Regions from separate parts of the Cytobacillus sp. Bva_UNVM-123 genome, predicted to be linked through region 3. Evidence: riboswitches for the same ligand, from Rfam matches in the RefSeq annotation. Region 3 holds a riboswitch; each other region holds the start of a gene.
The links. Region 3 has a riboswitch for cobalamin ahead of KDN24_RS01625 (glutaredoxin family protein). Riboswitches for the same ligand answer to the same signal wherever they lie in the genome.
Positions count from the first base shown of each region.

Region 1: linked by a shared signal. The riboswitch ahead of KDN24_RS12215 (hypothetical protein) and the one ahead of KDN24_RS01625 (glutaredoxin family protein) in region 3 are both predicted to bind cobalamin.
Region 2: linked by a shared signal. The riboswitch ahead of KDN24_RS22245 (hypothetical protein) and the one ahead of KDN24_RS01625 (glutaredoxin family protein) in region 3 are both predicted to bind cobalamin.

Region 1 is NZ_CM177772.1:2,452,099-2,459,390, reverse strand. It holds gene prpD (2-methylcitrate dehydratase) at 9-1,445, opposite strand; gene mmgD (citrate synthase) at 1,497-2,609, opposite strand; gene KDN24_RS12215 (hypothetical protein) at 2,594-2,827, opposite strand; cobalamin riboswitch at 2,999-3,195, opposite strand; gene KDN24_RS12210 (alpha/beta fold hydrolase) at 3,463-4,242, opposite strand; gene aac(6') (aminoglycoside 6'-N-acetyltransferase) at 4,472-4,906, opposite strand; gene KDN24_RS12200 (class I SAM-dependent methyltransferase) at 5,023-5,649, opposite strand; partial or broken gene KDN24_RS12195 (DUF1259 domain-containing protein) at 5,778-6,011, opposite strand; gene KDN24_RS12190 (hypothetical protein) at 6,471-6,779, shown strand; gene KDN24_RS12185 (hypothetical protein) at 7,268-7,292, opposite strand, start outside.
Region 2 is NZ_CM177772.1:4,326,792-4,334,083, reverse strand. It holds gene KDN24_RS22260 (DUF421 domain-containing protein) at 1-374, shown strand, start outside; gene KDN24_RS22255 (DUF6944 family repetitive protein) at 455-868, shown strand; gene KDN24_RS22250 (CarD family transcriptional regulator) at 1,053-1,526, shown strand; cobalamin riboswitch at 1,662-1,845, shown strand; gene KDN24_RS22245 (hypothetical protein) at 1,847-2,050, shown strand; gene KDN24_RS22240 (anaerobic ribonucleoside triphosphate reductase) at 2,089-3,960, shown strand; gene nrdG (anaerobic ribonucleoside-triphosphate reductase activating protein) at 3,957-4,457, shown strand; gene KDN24_RS22230 (MMPL family transporter) at 4,525-6,633, opposite strand; gene KDN24_RS22225 (TetR/AcrR family transcriptional regulator) at 6,764-7,292, opposite strand, start outside.
Region 3 is NZ_CM177772.1:311,569-318,860, reverse strand. It holds gene KDN24_RS01650 (FusB/FusC family EF-G-binding protein) at 1-92, opposite strand, end outside; gene KDN24_RS01645 (CD3324 family protein) at 234-503, opposite strand; gene KDN24_RS01640 (ABC transporter ATP-binding protein) at 838-1,617, shown strand; gene KDN24_RS01635 (hypothetical protein) at 1,620-3,260, shown strand; gene KDN24_RS01630 (GNAT family N-acetyltransferase) at 3,388-3,942, opposite strand; cobalamin riboswitch at 4,267-4,445, shown strand; gene KDN24_RS01625 (glutaredoxin family protein) at 4,566-4,790, shown strand; gene nrdI (class Ib ribonucleoside-diphosphate reductase assembly flavoprotein NrdI) at 4,787-5,146, shown strand; gene nrdE (class 1b ribonucleoside-diphosphate reductase subunit alpha) at 5,143-7,236, shown strand; gene nrdF (class 1b ribonucleoside-diphosphate reductase subunit beta) at 7,224-7,292, shown strand, end outside.

The sequences.
Region 1 (7,292 bases), 2.1 Mb from region 3:
TCCTCCTTTTAGAGCAAAAACAACTCTACAAATTGATTTACTTGCATTTTTTCAAGGGTTTCCTGCTCAAAGCAGACTGCTTCAATTTTTCCTTGATGCTTGCTCGGATAATGAGTTTTCAGGTTGCTAGAGAACTTATCAATAATTTTTGGAATGGCTTCTTCTCTGCGGAAGCGGTGTCCCAATGGATATTCGCATTCAATTTTTTCAGTAGAAGTCCCATCTTTAAAATGCACCTGAACCGCATTAGCGATTGAGCGCTTGCTCGGATCGAGGTAATCAAAGCTATATTGCTTGTTTTCAACGACTATCATCTTTTCTCTTAAACTGTCAATTAGCGGATCTGATGCCGTTTCTTTTTCATAATGCTCTGCTTTGATATCTCCTTTGATCAGGCCGATCGCTGTAATATACTGCAAGCAGTGGTCACGATCAGCTGGATTATGAAGAGGGCCTTTTTTATCGATAATTCGGATTGCTGATTCATGGGTTTCAATGGTAATGCAATCAATCTCATCAAGTTGGTCCTTCATCTGCGGATGCAGCTTAATCGCACATTCTGCTGCCGTTTGGGCATGAAATTCTGCCGGATAAGATACTTTGAATAGCACATTTTCCATTACGTAGGAATCAAGCTTTCGGCCAAGTTTCAGTTCCTTCTGCTTGAACAAAACATCCTGGAAGCCCCATCCTGGAGCTGATAGGGCTTGTGGATAGCCCATTTCTCCTTTAAGGGCCATCATAGCCAGATGGACTCCTCTGCTTGTCGCATCCCCCGCAGCCCATGACTTTCGTGATCCGGTATTTGGCGCATGTCGATACGTGCGAAGGCTGGAATTGTCTATCCAAGCGTTGGATAATGCATTGATGATCTCCTTACGTGTTCCACCCAGCATTTTTGCAACAACCGCAGTAGTAGCAATTTTGACAAATAACACGTGGTCCAGTCCGACACGGTTCAAGCTGTTTTCAAGTGCCAGTACACCTTGAATTTCATGTGCTTTGATCATCATCTCTAATACTTCACGGACAGTTAAAGGCTCTTTCCCTTCTGCTAAGTGTACACGACTTAAATAATCTGCTACCGCTAATATGCCGCCAAGATTATCTGAAGGATGACCCCATTCTGCAGCTAGCCATGTATCATTAAAATCTAGCCAACGAACCATACAGCCAATATTAAAGGCTCCACGGACTGGATCCAGCACATACGACGTCCCTGGCACCCGACAGCCATTTTCAACGGTTGTCCCAGGTACAATCGGTCCAAGTAACTTTGTACATTCAGGATAGTTTAATGCAAGGATTCCGCACCCAAGGGTATCGAGCAATACATAGCGCGCTGTCTCAAACGCTTCAGAGCTTGTGATTTCTTTATCGAGCACATAATCGGCAATTTCCTGCAGTAATACATCTACTTTCGTCTGTTCCTTCGTCTTATTCATTTGGATCTTCCTTTCTTTTCAGCTTTGTAGAATAAATAATTCTCTATTACTTTAATTGGCTGGACGAGCTCCAGTATAGTGCACACGCGGCCGGTAAAGTCGATTATTGGCATGTTGCTCTATGACGTGAGCACATAATCCAACTGTTCTGGAACTGAAGAAAATAGGTGTATATAAAGGAATCTCAATGCCAAGCATCCAGTAAACAGGTGCCGCGTAATAATCCAGGTTCGGGTAGAGCACTTTCTCCCGTTCCATCATTTTCTCCCCAGCTTCACACATTCGTAGAAGAAGGTCATCCCCTTTCATATCCGAAAGCTGCTTGAGCGCTTCTTTCATCATAAGTGCTCTAGGGTCCATCTTCTTCATGTATACACGGTGTCCGAATCCCATAATTTTTTCTTTATTCAGTAGTTTTTTCTCTAGCATTTTTTCGTAGCCTGCAACTGTCTTTGCCTCATTTAACATATACATGACTGCTTCATTCGCTCCGCCATGCAAATTTCCTTTTAAAGATGCAACTGCACCAGTCAGGGCACCATACAAATCGGATTGTGTTGAAGCGATCACTCTGGCTGTGAAAGTTGAGTTGGGCATTTCATGCTCACTGTATAAAACGAGCGAAAGGTCAAATATTTTCTCTTCCATTGGAGAAGGCTTTCTCCCTGTTAGCATATAAAAAAAGTTGGCACTGTAGGATAATTCATTGAGTGGCTCAATCGGTTCTTTGCCATTAATAATGCGGTAGCTATTGGCCACAATATTAGGGACTTTTCCTAACAACCCATATGCACGATTTTTATTAGCAGAAATAGAACGGTCATCAATTTGGACATCAAAGCCTGCAATTGAGGATATCCCTGTCCGAAGTCCGTCCATTGGATGCGTTTCTTTAGGAAGTAATTTAAAAACATTTAATATCTCTTCAGGGATTTCATATTCACTTTTAAGTATTTCTGCAGTCGAGGCCTTTTCTGTATCAAGTGGCAATTCGTCTTCAAGCAAAAGATGGACAATGTCCAGATACTCTTTCGTTTGGGATAATTGGATAAGGTCGTACCCTTTAATAATGATCTGGCTAGCAACAGTATCTAGAAAAGATATGTTCGTTTCTGACGCCACAACCCCTTCAAGTCCCGGAAAATAGTTTATTTCAGTCTCCATTCTTCTTCCTCTCCTCCAAATAGATCCTGTTTTATGATCATGTAAGCCTTTTCAACATTTTGCATAAGAATTTTTGTTTCTTCTAGTCCCTCTTTACGGTCTGTTATTTCTCTTACTAGCTGCGCATATTTTTCTTGAATTGTACAAGATTCGGCTAAATTGTAATTATCCATAATGCACGTTTTAAAAGAATTAATAAAGTCGTTTACTGATCCCAACAAAGCTGTCCTCCTCCAAAATGAGGTCTTCATAAAAATTAGTCCAATAAAAAAACAACTTCCTAAAGAAGTTGTTAAGTTACGAACGAATACCTAAATAAACATGTCTATTATAAAATAGAAAACATGCTCCACTATTCCGCACTTAACACCCCCTATCCGCGTAGGTATTGATGTTTGCTAAAACAGGCAGGTCTCCTGGCTTATGATCATCGCTTTTCGATCCTTCCCATTTCCGTTTTACAGGAAACAGTGGCATTTTCGAATTGCTCCCAATTACAGTTGCGGGACAGCGCCGGACTCTAACCGACTTCCCTTTTAAGAGGTAAAACACATAATTTTACTTCACCTGTTTCTACACCTATTTAATTTTACATATTAAACATATCAATTTTTCGGAAAATTTACAATAATTTTATAAGATTAAGTAGAAGAAAGCCTGACTAATTTACCCTTCGTTGGAGTACGACAATAGAGTTGGCACAAATATTTTTCAATATACGAGAGGTGCTTCAGTTGCAGACAAAACCCTTTTTCATAGATTACAAAATTATGTTATTCCTCAATTTCACTAAATCTCTTAATTCTATCTCTTATTTCATCCATAACACATTGGAAAAAGAGCCATTGTTTCACTAAATAAATTGCGTTATTAGTTGGTTAAACTTCTCACGTTCTTCCCAAAAAAGGCCATGACCACTATATTGAAACGGAACAAGCTGTGAATTTTTTATGTTTTCATTTAGTTCCTTAGCCTGTGCATATGGAATAACTTTGTCATGAATACCGTGAGTGATTAAAGTAGGGACATTAATTTTTGGAAGATCCGCATGTAGCTTTTCATCTCTTAATGTGGTTATAATAGCAGCTGTCGACCAACTTGCTGCTTGTAATCCCATTTGTAAAAACCAGTCTGAAAATGGTTTAGTTATATATTGAAAGAAAAATCCATCTGTTACGTCCTGCATCATTTTGGGCCGGTCATTTAAAGTTTCTTTAAGAAAGTGATGAGCGACTTCTGCGGTAAATCCAGTTGGAGCAGCAGCATCAATAAGAACAAGCTTTGATACACCAAAACCGTTGTGACGAGACATATATCGAATTGCGATAGCCCCACCGGTTGAGTGACCTACAAGTGTAAAATTGTTTATTTGAAGTGTACCAACAACTGTGCGAATATCATCTGCAAGTCTATTAAAAGTATAGCCTCCCATTGGTTTATCCGATTTGCCAAAGCCCCTCCAGTCTATACCAATACAACGATAGCCCATAGCAGGAAGAACATTAAACTGATATTCAAACTGTTTATGGCTTAGCGGCCAGCCATGTAAAAATACGATGGTCTTATTTCCCCCCTGGTTAACATCTTCTACATATAAATTAACACCTGGCTCTATATTCACAAAGTATCCCATGAAGATTCCTCCCTAGTTAATATGGTTTCAACAATACATATTCATTTTGAATAACAAAGATGAGTACCTATTCCAGTTGTAGGCTAGAGAAGTGAAAAGGATGGTGTTTATTGAAATTTCTTGTCCTTTAACATAAAAAAGAGCGTCATTCTTGCTGTAGAATCACGCCTGATTGCCGAAAGTGTTATTCGTTTTTTTCAATCGTATCAGATCCAAAATTTCGTCAATCCTATAAGTCTTTTTTAAAACAAATAATACGGTTTACTTCACTAAATCCCAAATTAAGATGCACTGCTAAGCTTTCTTCATTATCTAATTCACAGTCACTAGCAAATTCATGACATCCTCTATTCTTAGCCCAATTCTCACAAGCATTCACTAATTTCTTAGCTAAGCCTTGTTTACGAAAGTCCTCTTTTACATAAAGTCCCTCTAAATATCCTGCTGGACTTGAGCTTGTCCCTTCAACATAATCATATCGAAGTTGGCATTGCGCAAACCCAACCGTTTCGTTGTCATGAAAAGCTAAAAAAACCTTCGCATCTGGCTGGGCTATAAGATGTGTCATTTCTTGAATAAATTCCTCTAACGTGTGATCAGGCCAAAGTAATAAAGCTAGGTGTGCAGCTTCTTTTGAATCTTGTAACGTAGCCTCTTTTAGCATAAAAAAACCTCCGAATCTCTTCAATTCTTCTTTTGCATTTTTTTAATGGGAAACCTATAGTATGAAGTTCTCCTAAAAATCACTTTATTCTTATTAAACTAAATCTGTATGATTCCTTATAATTCTTTCTTACATTTTACCATTATAAAATTTATTGGAGGCTTATTTTTCATGTCCTTACTTGGCTCGTCCATTTCTGAAAACTCTACTAGACCATATTTTCCAAATTCTTGTTTTATAGTGTCAGAATCAAAAAAGAACATTTTTACGCCTTCCATTATCTCGAAATAGTTTTCATCCAATTGTTTGCCCTTACCAAACATGGGAGCTTTTTTTGAAACAGTTGTAAATATCATATATCCATTAGGCTTTAACTGATTATAGCAATCTTTAATAAACTTAGCTCTCTCACGATTATTCAATAAGTGAATAAGTGCATAGCAGAAAATACCGTCATAGAGTTTATTATCAAAAGGCATATCAGTTACTGAACCATGAAAAATGTTCATATCAAGACCATTTTGCCTCGACAAATCAATTGCTGTTTTGGAAATTTCAATTCCTGTAACATTTATTCCACTGTCAATGAAAACTTTTGCATTTCTACCATATCCAATACCTGGTACTAGAATTTCCTTAACATTCCTTTTAAGAAAAAAGTCTTTTGTTATAATTGCGGAGTCTGTAGCTTCAAATCCCCACATCGTTTGTTTTTCTATAAAACTTGATTCCCAGAATTCCATAAAATTTTCTATCTCCTTTGTGTTTTGCTTGAATTGGGATGCTATATTGTTTAACGTTAATATTTTCTTAAAGATGTAATTCTAATTAAAACTATATTTGGTCGATATCATTTTGTAAACTTTAAAACCTGTTGTAATAGCACCGTTTCACCTAAATTTAATGCCCTGCCGTTTCGATCAACATCTTCAAACGAAAAAAATTGTGGAATAACTAATGGAGATTTACTTGGTCGCCCAAGAATCGTAAAATCCAATGTACGGAATTTTTGTACTAGACATACACCATTCTCATCTAAACTCCCCGCACCCCCAAGAATTCTGGCAAATTCCTGACATAAGCTTCTTCGATTTTCCCAATTCATTATGCAACCCTTATCTTTCTATATTCGTATCGAAGGGTACCCATAAAAAAAGAGTTACCTCCTTCATAATAGAAATATGAATTTTTTAGGAATGTGAAATGGACAAGGGTTTAGGAGCAAGTAAATTATTTTTTTCTTTCGAATTTTGCAATGAGAGTGTTTACTCCGAAATGCTTTTTTAAACAAAAAGGTGAAAAAAATAAACGTATCTATGGGATTAGTCTATACAACATGAATACGAAAGGAATACTGTATTACTGTGGAAACTAAAAAGAGAGTTTTATGGCTTAAAAGAAAAATACAATTAAGAAGGAGGAGACATCTAAGCGAGAGAAAACAGGAAAAGGATTGGATTTATAAAGGTAATTATTGATACCAAACAGACACAAAGATAATGTATATCTGAATTTAAAGCTAGAAATGCTTTCAAAAACTTCAGTAACGAAGGAGTCGATAAATATGTCAAGAAGAAATAATAGAAATAGAAATACAAATGTAAATGTGGATTTTGATACAGATTTTGAATCGGAGATAAGAAATAGAACGAACACAGAAGCAGAGGCAGATGTTCGAAATACCGATAAAAATACAAACGTTGCACGTGCTAATATTACGAATTCAGGTAATTCTAGGGTTGATATCAATCTTAATAGCCGTAGTAATGCTAAAGTGAGAGCAGAACAAGATCAGGAAAATGACCAAGATCAAGATTTAAACATAAATATAGATCTTGAAGAAGAAAGAAGAAGACGTCGCCGTCGTCGTTAATAATTGAACAAAAAGGTGGGATGGTATGATGATCCCACCTTCACTAAAATAAAGTAAGACTTTTTTCCTTTTGAATCTATCTCGTAAATCTTGTCACATGTTTTCGAATCAAATCCGAGGAGAGGATGTCCTCCCATTCCAATCACTGACGCTCTTAACAGCATGCGCTTTATCTACCTCCCATCTACTTACATAAAAGTACCTTACTTTTTATACTAGTGCCAAGTAATAGAGTTCGTGTTTAAACACTAATCTTACCAGTAATCCATTCTTTAATAAAATGTTTTAATGTAGCCGCAACCCATTTCCGACTATCATCCTCGTGATTCCATTTGAGAAGTAGACCAAATCAAAGGGCAATTCCAATTATCGAAAACACCATTTGTTTCATTTAATAAATTTGCTAAGTCTTCTGGTAATTCAACATTTAATTCCTTTTTTAATTGGTCAGTTAAATACATAGCTTGATAGACGAACACTACCCGCGTTTAGCTTAAGAAATTTAAAATCATT
Region 2 (7,292 bases), 1.2 Mb from region 3:
TCTTATCTGAGAATTTGCGCAAAGCAAGGATTTCAATAGATGATTTATTATCAGCAGCTAGAAAAGACAAAATCGAAGATATTAGAAAAGTTGCACTAGCCTTGTGGGAGCAAGATGGCCACATTTCATTTTTTTTGCTTCCTAGTCATCAAACGGTTACTAGAAGTGATGTAAATCTCGTGCCACAACCGTTTGATTTACCAAAAATAATTGTTCGAGAAGGTGTCATTGATAATGAAGAATTAAAGCAGGTGGGGAAGGAAGAAAATTGGCTAATTCATACTTTAAAAAAAACGCATCAGGTCGAGGTAAGTGACGTATTGTTAGCAACAGTTGATAAAAATGGTGAGCTAACCATCTTTTTATATAAATAAACTTCCACCGCGTTACTCACGTTTTTCTCAAATTAGAATAGTAATGATTGTAATTCGATTCGTGTAGTGGAGTGATTAAAATGGAAAATCATCAAGATAAATGGGATAAGGATAACCAAAATAAATTTTCAGACAGAGCATCTTTAATACGTAGCCTTGAAGAGCAAATAGAAGTTGCTGTTTGGCTGCAAGCATTTGGGCAATTAAGTGAAGCCATTTTATTATCTAAGCTATTATTTATTAGTGATAATGTTGACTCTCATGGCGAGCAAAAAATTGTCGTTGGAAATTGGGTGCAAGCGTTAGGACAAATAATGGAAGCTTTAGGGGTATCACAAGAATTGTCTACAATTGATAAAGAAATGATCTTAAATGCACAAAAATTAGCCATTGCAGGCAGCTTTATTCAATCATTTGGAGCCCAGATCGAAGGATTTGGAGGAGTTGAAGTAATTCAGGAGGAGAAGGAAGGAGCAGAACTTTTTGTTCCTTAAATAATCCCGTTAATCAACCAAAAGAAGTATTAAAAATTTTCACGAAAATCTTATAAAAAAATCCAAAAAATATTTTTCATAAATGTATTGACATATATTAAAATAAAATGTTATATTTAAAAATTGTTTATTTTTATTCAATATGATACCATATATATTGTAAGTATATATGGAGGTGGAGAATTTGTTTCAAATTGGAGACAAGGTTTTTTATCCGATGCATGGGGCAGGTATCATTAAAGCCATAGAAGACAGAGAAATTCTTGGCAAAACCCAGGAATATTACGTGATTACTATCCCTATTAGTAAGATGGATATCATGATTCCTTTGGATAAGATGTCGAAATCGGGTGTTCGGGCCATTGTTGATCTTGAGACAATGAAGGATATTTTGTATGATTTTCATCATGCAGAACCAAAACGCTCACTTCCGTGGAAAGAAAGATTTAATGCAAATATGGAGAAAATGAAGACAGGTAAAATGAGTGATTCTGCTGAAGTAGTGCGAGATCTATTGTTTCAAAATAAGGAAAAAACCCTTAATTCAAGTGAGAAACAAATGCTTCAGAACGCACAAAGAAATTTAATTAGTGAGTTAATTTTAATAAAGGATATATCAGAGAGCAAAGCGGCTGACTTATTGAAAATATCGAGTTAAGAAGGGCACACCACCATCAAATGATTGGTGGTTTTTTATTTCGCAAAAGTGGCTGACAAAAGAAAGAAGTTTATGGTAGAATAAGAAAAATACTATATATACGATAGTATATAAGTGAACACTACTACATATTGATTTAGATATTAGATATTAGGTGTCTTTTCTTAGACTTAATAGGGAATTTGGTGTGAAGCCAAAGCTGTCCCCGCAACTGTAAGTGTGACGAAATAAGCAGACCACTATATGATTTTTTATATGGGAAGGGCTTAAAGTAGAGTGAAGCACGAGCCAGGAGACCTGCCTAGATCGCGGATGAACGAATGGTTATAGATCGTATTGTCCCGATAAGTTCAACAAACCATCAAAAACACAGGTGGATGGTTGACTTTATCTATTATCCGCTTCTTCGGGTGAAAGAAGATGGGGTAAGTGAAATTCATACATATGATGCTTTATTTAGTATGTCTTCTTCCTATCCTAAGTTCACCTATGGTGGGCTTTTTTTATATGGAAAGCCTACCTAATTTAATAGTTTCTGTTTAATCATTTGGGAGGGAAAAGGATGAATAAGTTGGTTTTGGAAAACGCAGTGAGGGATGAATTATTAGATGCATTCAAAGATATCGTTGAGGTAAATAATCAAGATCTCCTTCAGGAGAATGCAAATGTAGATGGTCAATCACCAATGGGGCAAATGGGAAAATTCGCATCAGAAAGTGGAAAATATTATGCAAAAGAATGTCTGCTCCGTTCGGAAGTTAAACAAGCCATTGATGAAAATTATCTTCATCCACATGATTTAGATTTTCTTCCAACTGGCACCACAACATGTTGTCAAATTCCTTTAGGGAAAATCTTAAAAAATGGATTTAATACTGGGCATGGTCATATGAGAGAGCCGAATGATATTGGCAGCGCCATGGCGTTAGCCTCCATTATTTTTCAGTCCAATCAAAATATGCAGCATGGAGGGCAAAGCTATCCGATGTTTGATTTTGATTTAGCTCCATATGTACGAAAAACATATGAGAAAACGATTAAGCGGCTTCACTCCTATCCGACAACCTTTACGGAAGAAGAAATGAGTGAGCTAGCATGGCAGGAAACCGATCACATTGTTTACCAGGCATGTGAGGCATTTATACATAATTGTAATAGTATGCATTCAAGAGGTGGGGGACAAGTTCCATTCGTCTCGATAAATTACGGCACTGATTCATCAAAAGAAGGAAGAATGGTTGTAAAAAATATATTATTAGCCACACAGGCTGGATTAGGGAAAGGGGAGACACCGATTTTTCCAATCCAAGTGTTTAAAATGAAAAAGGGTGTCAATTTTTCGAGTGGTGAACCAAATTATGATTTGTATTTATTAGCTTTAAAAACAACAGCAACAAGATTATTTCCAAACTTTAGTTTTCTTGATTCAACCTTCAACCGTCCATTTTATAATGGGACACCTGAATCAGAAGTATCGTACATGGGCTGTCGAACGAGAGTAATGGCAAATCTCCATGGTGACGAGAATAGTATTGGGAGAGGGAACTTATCCTTTACTTCGATTAATTTAGTTAAACTTGCTTTAAACTATCCAACCTATGAAGCATTTATTGAAAAATTGGATCACTATTTAAATATAGCTATTCAACAATTATTAGATCGCTATCATTTTCAAATAAAGAAAAAAGCACGTCATTTTCCATTTTTATATTCACAGAACGTTTGGAAGGATAGCGAAACCTTAACCGAAAATGACACGCTGGAACAAGTGCTTAAGCATGGAACATTGAGTGTCGGTTTTATCGGGCTGGCAGAAGCTTTAGTTGCATTGCTAGGCGAGCATCATGGAGAAAGTGAAGACGCTTATCAAATCGGTTATCAAATTGTCCAATTCATGAGAGACAAAATGGATGAAGCGGCTGCCCAATATAAGCTTAACTTTTCGCTCATTGCGACCCCGGCAGAAGGGCTATCTGGAAAGTTTACGAAACGTGATCGTACTGAGTTTGGTAAGCTGAAAGGAATAACAGACCGTGATTATTATACGAATTCCTTTCATATACCCGTTTACTACGATATTAAAGCAATCGAAAAAATTAAAAAAGAAGGGTCTTTCCATTCACTTTGCAATGCCGGACATATTTCTTATATTGAATGTGATGGGGATGTATCCAAAAATATACCGGCATTAGATACAATCGTGAAAGCAATGGCTTTAGCCGATATGGGCTATGGCTCCATTAATCACCCAGTAGATAGATGTAAGTGCTGTGGCTATTCTGGAATAATTGATCATGAATGCCCAAGCTGCGAAAATAATGATGAACAACATATCGAACGGATTAGAAGGATAACAGGCTATCTTGTCGGGGATATGAGCAAATGGAATTCCGCGAAATTTAGTGAAGAGAGAGAAAGAGTGAAACACCGATGATGGTGATGAATATTCTCCATGATTCTGTTGTTGATGGAGAAGGGCTGCGAACGGTTATCTTTTTCGCAGGGTGTCCGCATGGCTGTTTAGGCTGTCACAATCCTTCGAGCTGGAATATGAGCAACGGCAAGGAAATGTCTATCGATGAAATAATGGGTGAAATTGAAAACAATCCATTAACAAATGTAACTTTCTCAGGAGGAGAACCATTTATTCAAGCAAAAGAAATAGCTAAGCTGGCAGAAAGAATCAAAAAACTAGGAAAAAACATATGGGTCTATAGTGGGTTTACTTACGAAGAAATCATTAAAGATTCTACCAAACGACATTTATTGAACTTCTGTGATGTCCTTGTAGACGGGCCTTTCAAAATGGAAGAAAGAAATTTATCATTATTATTCAGGGGAAGTCATAACCAAAGAATCATTTACTTAACGGATAGAGGGACAGGTACCCTATCCAATAAGATTAACGATCAAGTAAGGTTTTATTTTTAAGAAAAGTTGGTTTTGATTAAACAAAAAATTGCCAAGGGGAAAGGACAAGGGACCTGTCCCCTTGTCCTTATTGTTCACCTTTAACGGCTTTTTCTTTCTCAAATAATACGATTAATCCAGGTAATAAAATACCTCTAATTAAGAATGTATCTAATAGGATTCCAACTGCAATGATGAAACCGAAAACAAATAGTAGTTCAATCGGCTGGGTCATTAATACGGCAAAGGTTGCGGCAAGGATTAAGCCTGCAGAGGAAATGACTCCACCTGTATTTGCGACAGCAATTTCAACTGCTTCTTTAACCGAATGTTTTCTTTTTTCCTCTTGATACCTCGATATTAAAATAATATTATAGTCAATTCCGAGTGCAACTAAGAATACAAACGAATAAAGCGGTACACGGTCACTAATCGTTTGAATATCAAAGAATAAATTAGTAAGAAACATCCCTAAGCCGAGAGCAGCCAAGAAACTAATTAAAATGGTTCCCATCATATAGATTGGCATTTTAAATGATTTTGTTAAAACGATCAGCATCCCAAAAATGAGAACCGTTTCTAATAGGACAATGACGATTAAATCCCTATTGTTGATTGAACGCTCGTCAACCTTTTTAGCAGTTTCGCCTGCGAAGTAGAGCTCACCTGAAACTTTGCTGCCAGAGATAATTTTTTCAGCATTGCTTCTAATTTCTTCTAAAGCGTCTATCATTTCAATTGCATAAGGACTTTCTTCAAATGTCAGACTATAATTAATTACTTTTCCCTCTTCAGCCATGCCGTTCACACGAACATTGCTTACGAGCGGCTGATTGGCCAGCTCTTGCTTTAATGCCTCCTTTTGTTCATCTGTCATCACTTCATCTGCTTCGAATAAGACGGTCGTTGGAGCCAGATCCCCTTTAGCAAAATTCTCCTCCAAAATTTCATACCCTTGTCTTGAAGGCATATCTTCTGGGAAGGATTTCATTGTGTCAAACTCATACTTCAAATTGAACATATTGCTTGCGGAAATAAGGAGGAAAATCCCCATTAATGAAACGGAAAGAACAGGTTTTTTTACAACAAAGCGGCCAATTCGGCTCCAAAAAGAATTTTTCTTAATGGTTGTTTCTCCGACACGTGGAATTTTCGGCCAAAATGATTTACGTCCAAACAGTGTAAATAGGGCAGGAACAAGCGTGATGGACGCTGCCATTATAATAACCATCGTTGTCCCGAAGGTCGGGGCAAAATTACGATAATCACCAAACTGTGCAAAGAACAAAACGAGCATAGCTGCAAGTACAGTTCCTCCAGAGAAGAACACTGGCATGCCAGTTTCTCGCATAGCCGCTTTCATCGCTTCGAATTTACTTTCATGATTTTTGAGTTCTTCACGATATCGCGAGAAAACGAATAATGAGTAATCAATGACAGCTGCAAATAAAAGAATTGTCATAATCGAAAGCGTTTGATTGCTCATCTCTAGTCCGGCAGCGCCCATTAATCCGAGTGTTTGCATAACGACTTCATAAACGAAGGCAGCAGCAAGCAATGGAATTAAAGCTAGTAACGGTGACCGATAAATAATGACTAATAAAATTAGAATTAACCCAACTGTTGATAAAATTAAGACGACATCCGCTCTAGAAAAAAGATCAAGAGAGTCGATTCCAATTCCTGCAGGACCTGTCACATAAAGAGTTAAATCTGTTTCGGACGAGACGATTTCTTCGATCTTTTCTTTTGCTAGTTTAATTTCTTTCGTCTCAAAAGAAGAATCAAATGATAAAGGAATTAATGCTGTTGACTTATCTTCAGAAAAGAAGCCAGAAGCAGCTTGTGGAGGAATAGAAGATAAAGGAATAATTTGCTCTACTCCTTTAATATTTTCTTCTGTTATCTTGTCAAAAAGGTTGGCAAGCTGTTCGAATTGAATTTCGCCAATTTTTGATTGAAAGACTAATATGGCGGGAATGCCATCATTATCCTTAAAGTACTGATCGACCTTATTTTGAGCAATGATGGACTCGGCATCTTTAGGAAGTGAATCAATGGAAGAAACTTGATAGTCTTTCGCACTTGGAGCGAAAATGGCTAGCACCATCGCTATAATGAACCAAGCAGCTAACGTAATCCACATTCCTTTTTTCGTCGTAACACGATCGGTAATGAAGTGTAAAAATGATTTCATTATCTAATTCCTTTCTTTTATTATTTACTTACATCTTATTAGAATGGACAAAGTGACAGTACTGTCACTTTGAGGAAAAATAAAAAGACACTAATGTCAATGTTATTATCTTCTATAGGTGACATTAGTGTCAATCATTATGTTTAAACATTCCGTGACTAATAATTTCCTTTACCGAATCAACCCATTCAGCATAAGAAATTCCAAAATGATTCGGAATCGCGATCGTTTGAAAAATAAAACCTAAAATTAAACCATCTGGAATATGAGGCTTTAGCATTTGTTCTTCTCTTCCTAATTGGATAAAGCCTTGTAAATGCTTGTACATATCAAGATGCTGCGCATCTAGTTTTGCTTTATTTAATTTCACTTTTTTAGATATATTAGCGGGTATTTGTAAAGCAATTATGATAATATGATGAATTTCACGATGCTCAAAAATTAGTTCAATGAGTTCATTAAATTGCGATTCAAAGCTATTATGTTGATTAAACTTTTGGAGCTTGACTAAAAATTTATTCATTTCATCTAACATATAATCTGTAATCAGCTCTTCTTTATTTTCATAGTATTTATACAATGTGCCTCTTGATACAGCTAGTCTTTCAGCTAAAATACTAAATGTAAAGCCCTCATATCCGTGAAGTAGAAGGAGTTCT
Region 3 (7,292 bases):
TGTGGTACGTTCTTTTTGGTGCAATCTTTAATTAATGCAATCTGTTTTTTAATAAAATTTATCTGTTCATTTTTAATAAATTTTTCAGTCATACGTGTTTCTCCCAGCATTTTTTGTCGTCTCTTTACACTTATTATAAAAAAAGCAGGAACTTTCTAAAATGGAGAAAATGACTTAGAAGTGTTTTTTACATAAGAAAGCACTAATGAAGGATTTTCACCAGTGCTGTTCGTTTACTTTCTATGTGAATAGACAATTTTCTTAATGGTTTCGATTGAGAGATAATATTCCTCGGCTAGTTGATGGACACTGCTGCCATCAATAAAAGAATTTCTAATCGCCTCATTACGACGATCCAGTATTCGTCTCCCACCACTTGAGGCTCCCCATTTAAGATGCTCCGTTTTCGGCTTGGGGATGTATAAAGTTTCCCCTTGGACATACTTTTGGATTTCCTCAATTAGCTCTTCAGGTAAAACTTTGTTTGCATTCATATATTTCAATTTTGCCCGCCCCTTATTTTGATTTTGAGAAAAATAAGGTGCAAAGCCAAATATTAGAAAAGCTTATTTAGCGATAAAGTTAAATGTTTCGCCCCATGCAAAGTATCGCCTTTCCAATAATAGGCTTTGCATGAGTGGAAGAAGTACGGGACATTCTTAAGTGATTGTCCATCTGTAAGCACCCCCTTTATTTGAATTATAACGAAATTTACTACAAGATTGAATTGTTTTTGCTTGGTTTTTTTTGGTATTTAGTAAGCAATGGAGTTAATGTTACAATAGAAATAGAATAAATGGGTATAAAATCCAGAAACGAGGCTTAAGAATTAAGATGATGGAAGAATTTATATTAGAAATTACTGATTTGAAAAAGAATTATGGTCCAAAGTCAGTACTAAATGGTGTTTCTCTTCAAGTGAAAAAAGGAGAAATCATTGGGTATATTGGACCGAATGGAGCTGGGAAAAGTACCACAGTTAAAATCATGCTTGGCATTGAAGACAATTATTCCGGCGAGATCAAAATTTTCGGTCATGATATTTCTGATGGAAATATCGAATATAAAAGAAAAATCGGTTACGTACCGGAAATTGCCGAGGTTTACGATAATTTAACCGCCCAAGAATATTTAACCTTTATTGGCGAATTGTATGGCCTCAGCCTTGACCTCGCTGATTATAAGGCAAAAAGCTTAATGGAACTATTTGGGATAGGCGAAGTCTATCATTCTCGTATCGCATCTTACTCAAAAGGAATGCGTCAAAAGCTTTTAATTATTTCGAGCTTATTACATAATCCGGAGCTTTTATTTTTTGATGAGCCTATTAATGGTTTGGATGCAAACAGCGTCATGATTTTTAAGGAAATCATGACACAGCTTTCCGAACAAGGGAAAACGATTTTCTACTCTTCTCATATTATGGATGTGGTCGAAAAAATAAGCAGCCGCATCATTCTCCTTCATGACGGTAAAATTGCTGCAGATGGTACATTTGAAGAGTTAAAGCAGCAAAATACTAAGGGGTCACTTGAACAAATTTTTAACCAACTTACAGGATTTAATGAACATAAAGAGCTTGGTGCAAGATTTGTATCGGTCGTAGGGGAGATGTAAGAATGCAAGATTATCGGACGCTGAAACTATTAGATCGTTTTGAGAAAGTTTTTATCAGCTTTGGCGTAGATTATAAGATTATGAGAAGAATTTTACAAGTTAAATTAACAATGGACGGCCGTCGTGTACCAACTATTTTCTCACAAAATGGGAAAAATAAAGAGGAAAAGAACAATCAGTACATAAAATCTTTATGGATTTATGTGTTTTTTAGTCTGTTTCTGATTCCATTTGTACTTATGGGTGACAATTATCTTTTCCAAATGAGTCTCTTCTTTGGGATCTTTACCTTTTTTGTCATGACCTCCATGATTGCCGATTTTTCTACTGTTTTACTAGACATCCGTGATCGAAACATTCTGTTTCCGAAGCCGGTTGATCGAAAAACGATTAGTACTGCAAAAATGGTGCATGTTGTCATTTATCTCTCTTTCCTTACGATAGCGCTTGTCAGTCTCCCTTTGATTGTTGGGCTTGTTAAAAATGGTTTCATGTTTTTCCTACTCGCAGCTGTAAATATCATCCTCATTGACCTGTTGATCGTTGGGTTAACCGCCCTTATCTATTTAGTTATCTTACGATTCTTTGATGGGGAAAAATTAAAAGATATTATTAATTATGTCCAAATTGGGCTGTCACTTATGATCATGATTGGGTATCAATTACTTGTTCGCTCATTTCAGCTCATTGACATAACCGTTTCGCTTGAACCGCAATGGTGGCAAATATTTATCTTTCCAATGTGGTATGGGGCAAATATGGAAATGATGATAAATGGTGCCTATCAACTGTTTCACCTATTATTTTCAGCTTTAGGAATCCTAATTCCTCTCCTATCCATTTGGGTTTATATGAAATTTAATCATGTTTTTGAACAAAATCTTCAAAAACTTACTTATCATGGGAAAGCAAAGGAAAAGAAACATAGTAAGCTTGGTCATTTGTTCCTTAAAATTATTTGTCGCTCAAATGAAGAAAGGGTCTTTTTCCGATTTGCCAGTTCCATGATGAAAAATGAACGAGATTTTAAATTGAAGGTCTATCCATCTTTAGGTTTTTCTATCGTGATTCCTTTTATTTTTATCTTAAATGGTTTTGACACCAATTTTGAACATCTATCGACTAGCAAATCATATTTAACAATTTACTTTAGCTTGATCATCATCCCAACCATCATAATCCTGCTGAAGTTTTCTGGAAAATATAAAGGGGCGTGGATTTACAGGGTTGCACCGATACAACAACCGAAACCGATATTTAGTGGTACGATAAAGGCGTTTATCTTTAAGTTGTATTTACCCGTGTACTTGCTTTTAAGTGCAGGATTTATTGGATTATTCGGCGTGAGAGTTTTGCCAGATCTTATCGTTGTATTTTTAAACGCCTGCATTTATGCTGTCATTTGTTTTATGATACTTAAAAAATCTATTCCCTTCTCAGAGCCTTTTGATCAGTACAATCAAAACAGCAACAGTGCCATTATATTCGGTTTAATGCTCATTGTTGCATTGTTTGCTGGTCTGCATTTTATCAGCACTTTGTTCACTTTCGGAATCTATCTATATATGGGAATTGCTATCATTTGTTTAGCTGCTCTATGGAAACTAGCTTTCAATCTTACTTGGGAAAAGATGATTGAATAATTCGTTTGGTACTGGAGCAATATACGCCACACAAGTTAGGATTAAAACCTAAACGGGCTGTCCCAAAAGTGGACAGCCCCGTTTTTTATTTCAACTCTTATGTATCGAAAAGCCATTTGAATCTACGCTATTCCGAAGTATTCCTACCCTGAGAATTGCTTGGAAGCAAAGAGTAAACGTTCGTATCATATGGAACATTATTTTGATACATATAATTTCTAAGAACGCCTTCTTTTTCAAACCCTAATTTTGTTAATAATACATTAGATGCCTCATTTTCTGTAAACACAACTGCCCCAATACGAGTTAAATCAAGTTCATTAAATCCGTACGATATAACTTTTAAAACCGCTTCAGTAGCATATCCATTTCCCCATTGTTCAGGTAAAAGTGCATATGCAATTTCAGCTCTATTATGTTCGGAAGACCAATCATGAAATCCAATAGTCCCAATAATTCCTTCTTTTTCTTTTATGGCAATCCCCCATTTAATTCCACGTTTTTCCCTGTAGTTATCTGAAAAATTCTTAATTATATTTTTAACTTGTTCTATACTTGTTAATGGGTTTTGCCCATAGTAACGCAATACATCCTCATTTGAAAAACAATCCAATACACCTTGTGCATCATCTTCTATTAGTTCTCTCAAGATTAGTCTTTCTGTTTCTAATATCGGAAACATTCGCTCACTCCTTTTTGCATAATTCTATAAATCTTACAATGCATGATCACTCAAGTCCACAAAAAAGTTTTCTTTAAAGCTTGATCATAAATACTTCGCAAATTTTTGGTTTAAATCCATACATCATTTTTTATCCCTTACTTTAAGTATTTTAACACTCTCTGAAAAGCATTATTTAATTACTTTGCAATTGGACAGAAAATGATATAAGTATTTTTGTTCGTATTTCTAGATTTAGGACTTCCGCTCCATTAAAGTTCATATTTAATAGATTTACTTTTGATTTGAAGAATGATAAACTTAAAACTATCGAAAAACAATATATGGTATTCGTTTTATAAAGGTACTACTAGATGTAGTTTAATAGGGAAGTTCGGAGCAATACCGACGCTGTCCCCGCAACTGTGAAGCTGACGATGATTCAAAGCCACTATGCATTCGCATGGGAAGGGAATCGGAGAATGAAGCAAAGCCAGGAGACCTGCCTATATAAAACAGATGTATCATTTCTTCGGGGATTGAGAAATGGAGACGTAACCATTTTTTTATTTCTGAACGTTTCCATTTTATGCTATCTCTTTCCATAGAGGTAGCTTTTTTATTTTTACGAAAAGAGGGATTACATGAAACTTTATACGAAAACAATTTGTCCTAAATGTCTTTGGGTAAAATCCGAATTACAACGTGTGGGGATTGAAGCAGACATCATTAATATTGATCTAGATGAACAAGCAAAGCAAACAATTATGGAAGCAGGTTTCTTGACTGTTCCTGTTCTTGAATTCGAAGGAAAGTTTTACGGTGATATTAAGGAAGTTATATCCCAAATTGAGCTGATTGCACAATGATTGCTTATGCCAGTCGAACTGGCAATGTACGATATATTACCTCCAAATTACAGGCCGAATCCATTGAGATTTCTGAGGAATTAATGTTGGATAAGCCTTACCTATTAATTACCTATACCGATGGGTTAGGTGAAATTCCTGTAAAGGTTGTCCGTTTTTTAGAACAAAACGCAAACTTATGTAAAGGTGTAGTGGTTAGTGGAAATAGTAACTTCGGTCATACGGTATTTGGCGGTGCCGGCGATAAGATTGCCACGATGTATCATATACCCCTAGTGCGCAAATTAGATTTACGAGGATATCAGGCTGATTATGAAACTATTCAACAGTTTTATGAAACGAGGGTGATAGGATGAAAACATATTTAAAGCTAAATAATGATGTCCTTAATCGTTATAGCACAACAGGACAATTAGAGTTGGAAAAAGACCGTGAAGCCACAAGGCGTTACTTTTTAGAATATGTAAATGTACGTCTACGTTACTTTATTGATATTGAAGAAAAGATTCGTTATTTAGTAGATGAAGGCTACTATGAAAAAGAGTTTATTAACATGTATGACATGGATTTTATAAAAAACATGTATAAAAAAGCTTATGATTATCACTTCCGTTTTCCATCATTTATGAGTGCTAGCAAGTTTTATGATAGCTATGCCATGAAAAGCCGTGACGGGGAGGAAATTCTAGAAAAATATGAAGATCGAATTGTGATCATTGCCTTGTATTTAGCACAAGGCAATACGGAGCTAGCAGAACGAGCAGTGGAAGTCATGATGGAGGCTTATCAACCTGCTACCCCAACTGCTTTAAACAGCGGGAAGAAAGCACGCGGCGAGTTAGTTAGCTGTTTTAAATTAACAATGGATGACTCGATGAATAGCATCGCAGAAAATATCGGATATTGTTTGGAATTATCACGTCTTGGCGGCGGGGTTGGGGTGAATTTATCCGATTTGCGTCCATTAGGTGACCCGATTAAAGGCATTTTAAACCGTGCCAGCGGGGTGCTGCCTGTTGCAAAGCTTTTAGAAAACTCATTTAGCTATTCTAATCAGCTAGGACAACGAAACGGATCGGGAGTGGCCTATTTAAATATTTTTCATGCAGATATCGAAAATTTTATTTCATCGAAAAAACCGAATGCCGATGATAAAATTCGCCTGGCAACACTATCAACAGGGATCATTATTCCGAATGTATTCTTCGAACTAATGAAAAGAGATAAAGATATTGTGTTGTTTAGTCCATACGATATTTATAAAGAATATGGCAAACGAATGTCTGAGATTTCAATTACAGAGATGTATTACGAATTACTAGATAATCCTAATATCCGTAAAATCAAACGGCTTAATGCAAGAAAGCTTTATACAGAAGTAAAAAAGGCACAATTTGAATCTGGCTATCCGTTTGAAATCTTCGATGATAATGTCAATGACGTCCATCCCCTCAAAAAAATGGGCCGTGTGAAAATGTCTAATCTATGTACGGAAATTTTACAAGTACAGCAAACAAGCATGATTACTGACCAAGATAAACCAAACGAATACGGCTTAGATGTGTCCTGTAATTTAGGCTCTATTGATATCCATACAGCTAGTAAGGTAAAGGATTTTGAAAAATTAATTGATACAGCTATGCGTTTGCTAACGAATGTTTCGCAAATGACCGACATCAAAAATGTGCCATCTGTTAGCAAGGCTAATAAATTAATGCATTCTGTAGGACTTGGTGTGATGAATTTACACGGACATCTTGTGTCACAAGGAATTCTATACGGTTCAAAGGAATCAATTGCATTTATCGACTGCTTTATGGAAGCAATGAACTATTATTCACTGAAAACATCAATGGAAATTGCTAAAGAACGCGGCAAATCATTCTATCGCTTTGAGGATAGTGATTATGCATCAGGAATTTATTTTGATTCATATGTGAATAAAATGGACCAAGAACTAGCACCTGTTGTGATAAAAGCACTCGGTAATATACCACTCATCACTCAAAAGATGTGGCAGACATTAAAGGAAGATATCATGCAATATGGCTTATTTCATTCATACCGTTTAGCGATAGCGCCAACGGGCAGTATTTCCTATATACGTAGCTGTACTGCTTCCATTGCTCCTTGTACGGAGCGTGTTGAAATCCGTGATTATGCTGACAGTCGCACGATCTATCCAATGCCCCATTTAACAAATGATAATACACATTTATATGTAGAAGCTTACGACGTTAATCCATATGATTTGATTGATTTATATGCTGCTGCCCAAAAACATGTCGATCAAGGAATTTCGATGACGCTTTATGTCACTGACAATTGGACAACCGAGCAACTGGCGAAAATTTATATTTATGCTTGGATGAAGGGCATTAAGTCAGTTTATTATGTTCGTCAACGATTACAAACATTAGAGGAGTGCGTAGCATGTCAAATTTAACCTATGAGGCGGTCAACTGGAATAAGCCAACAAGTGAACTTGCTCAAGTGTTTTGG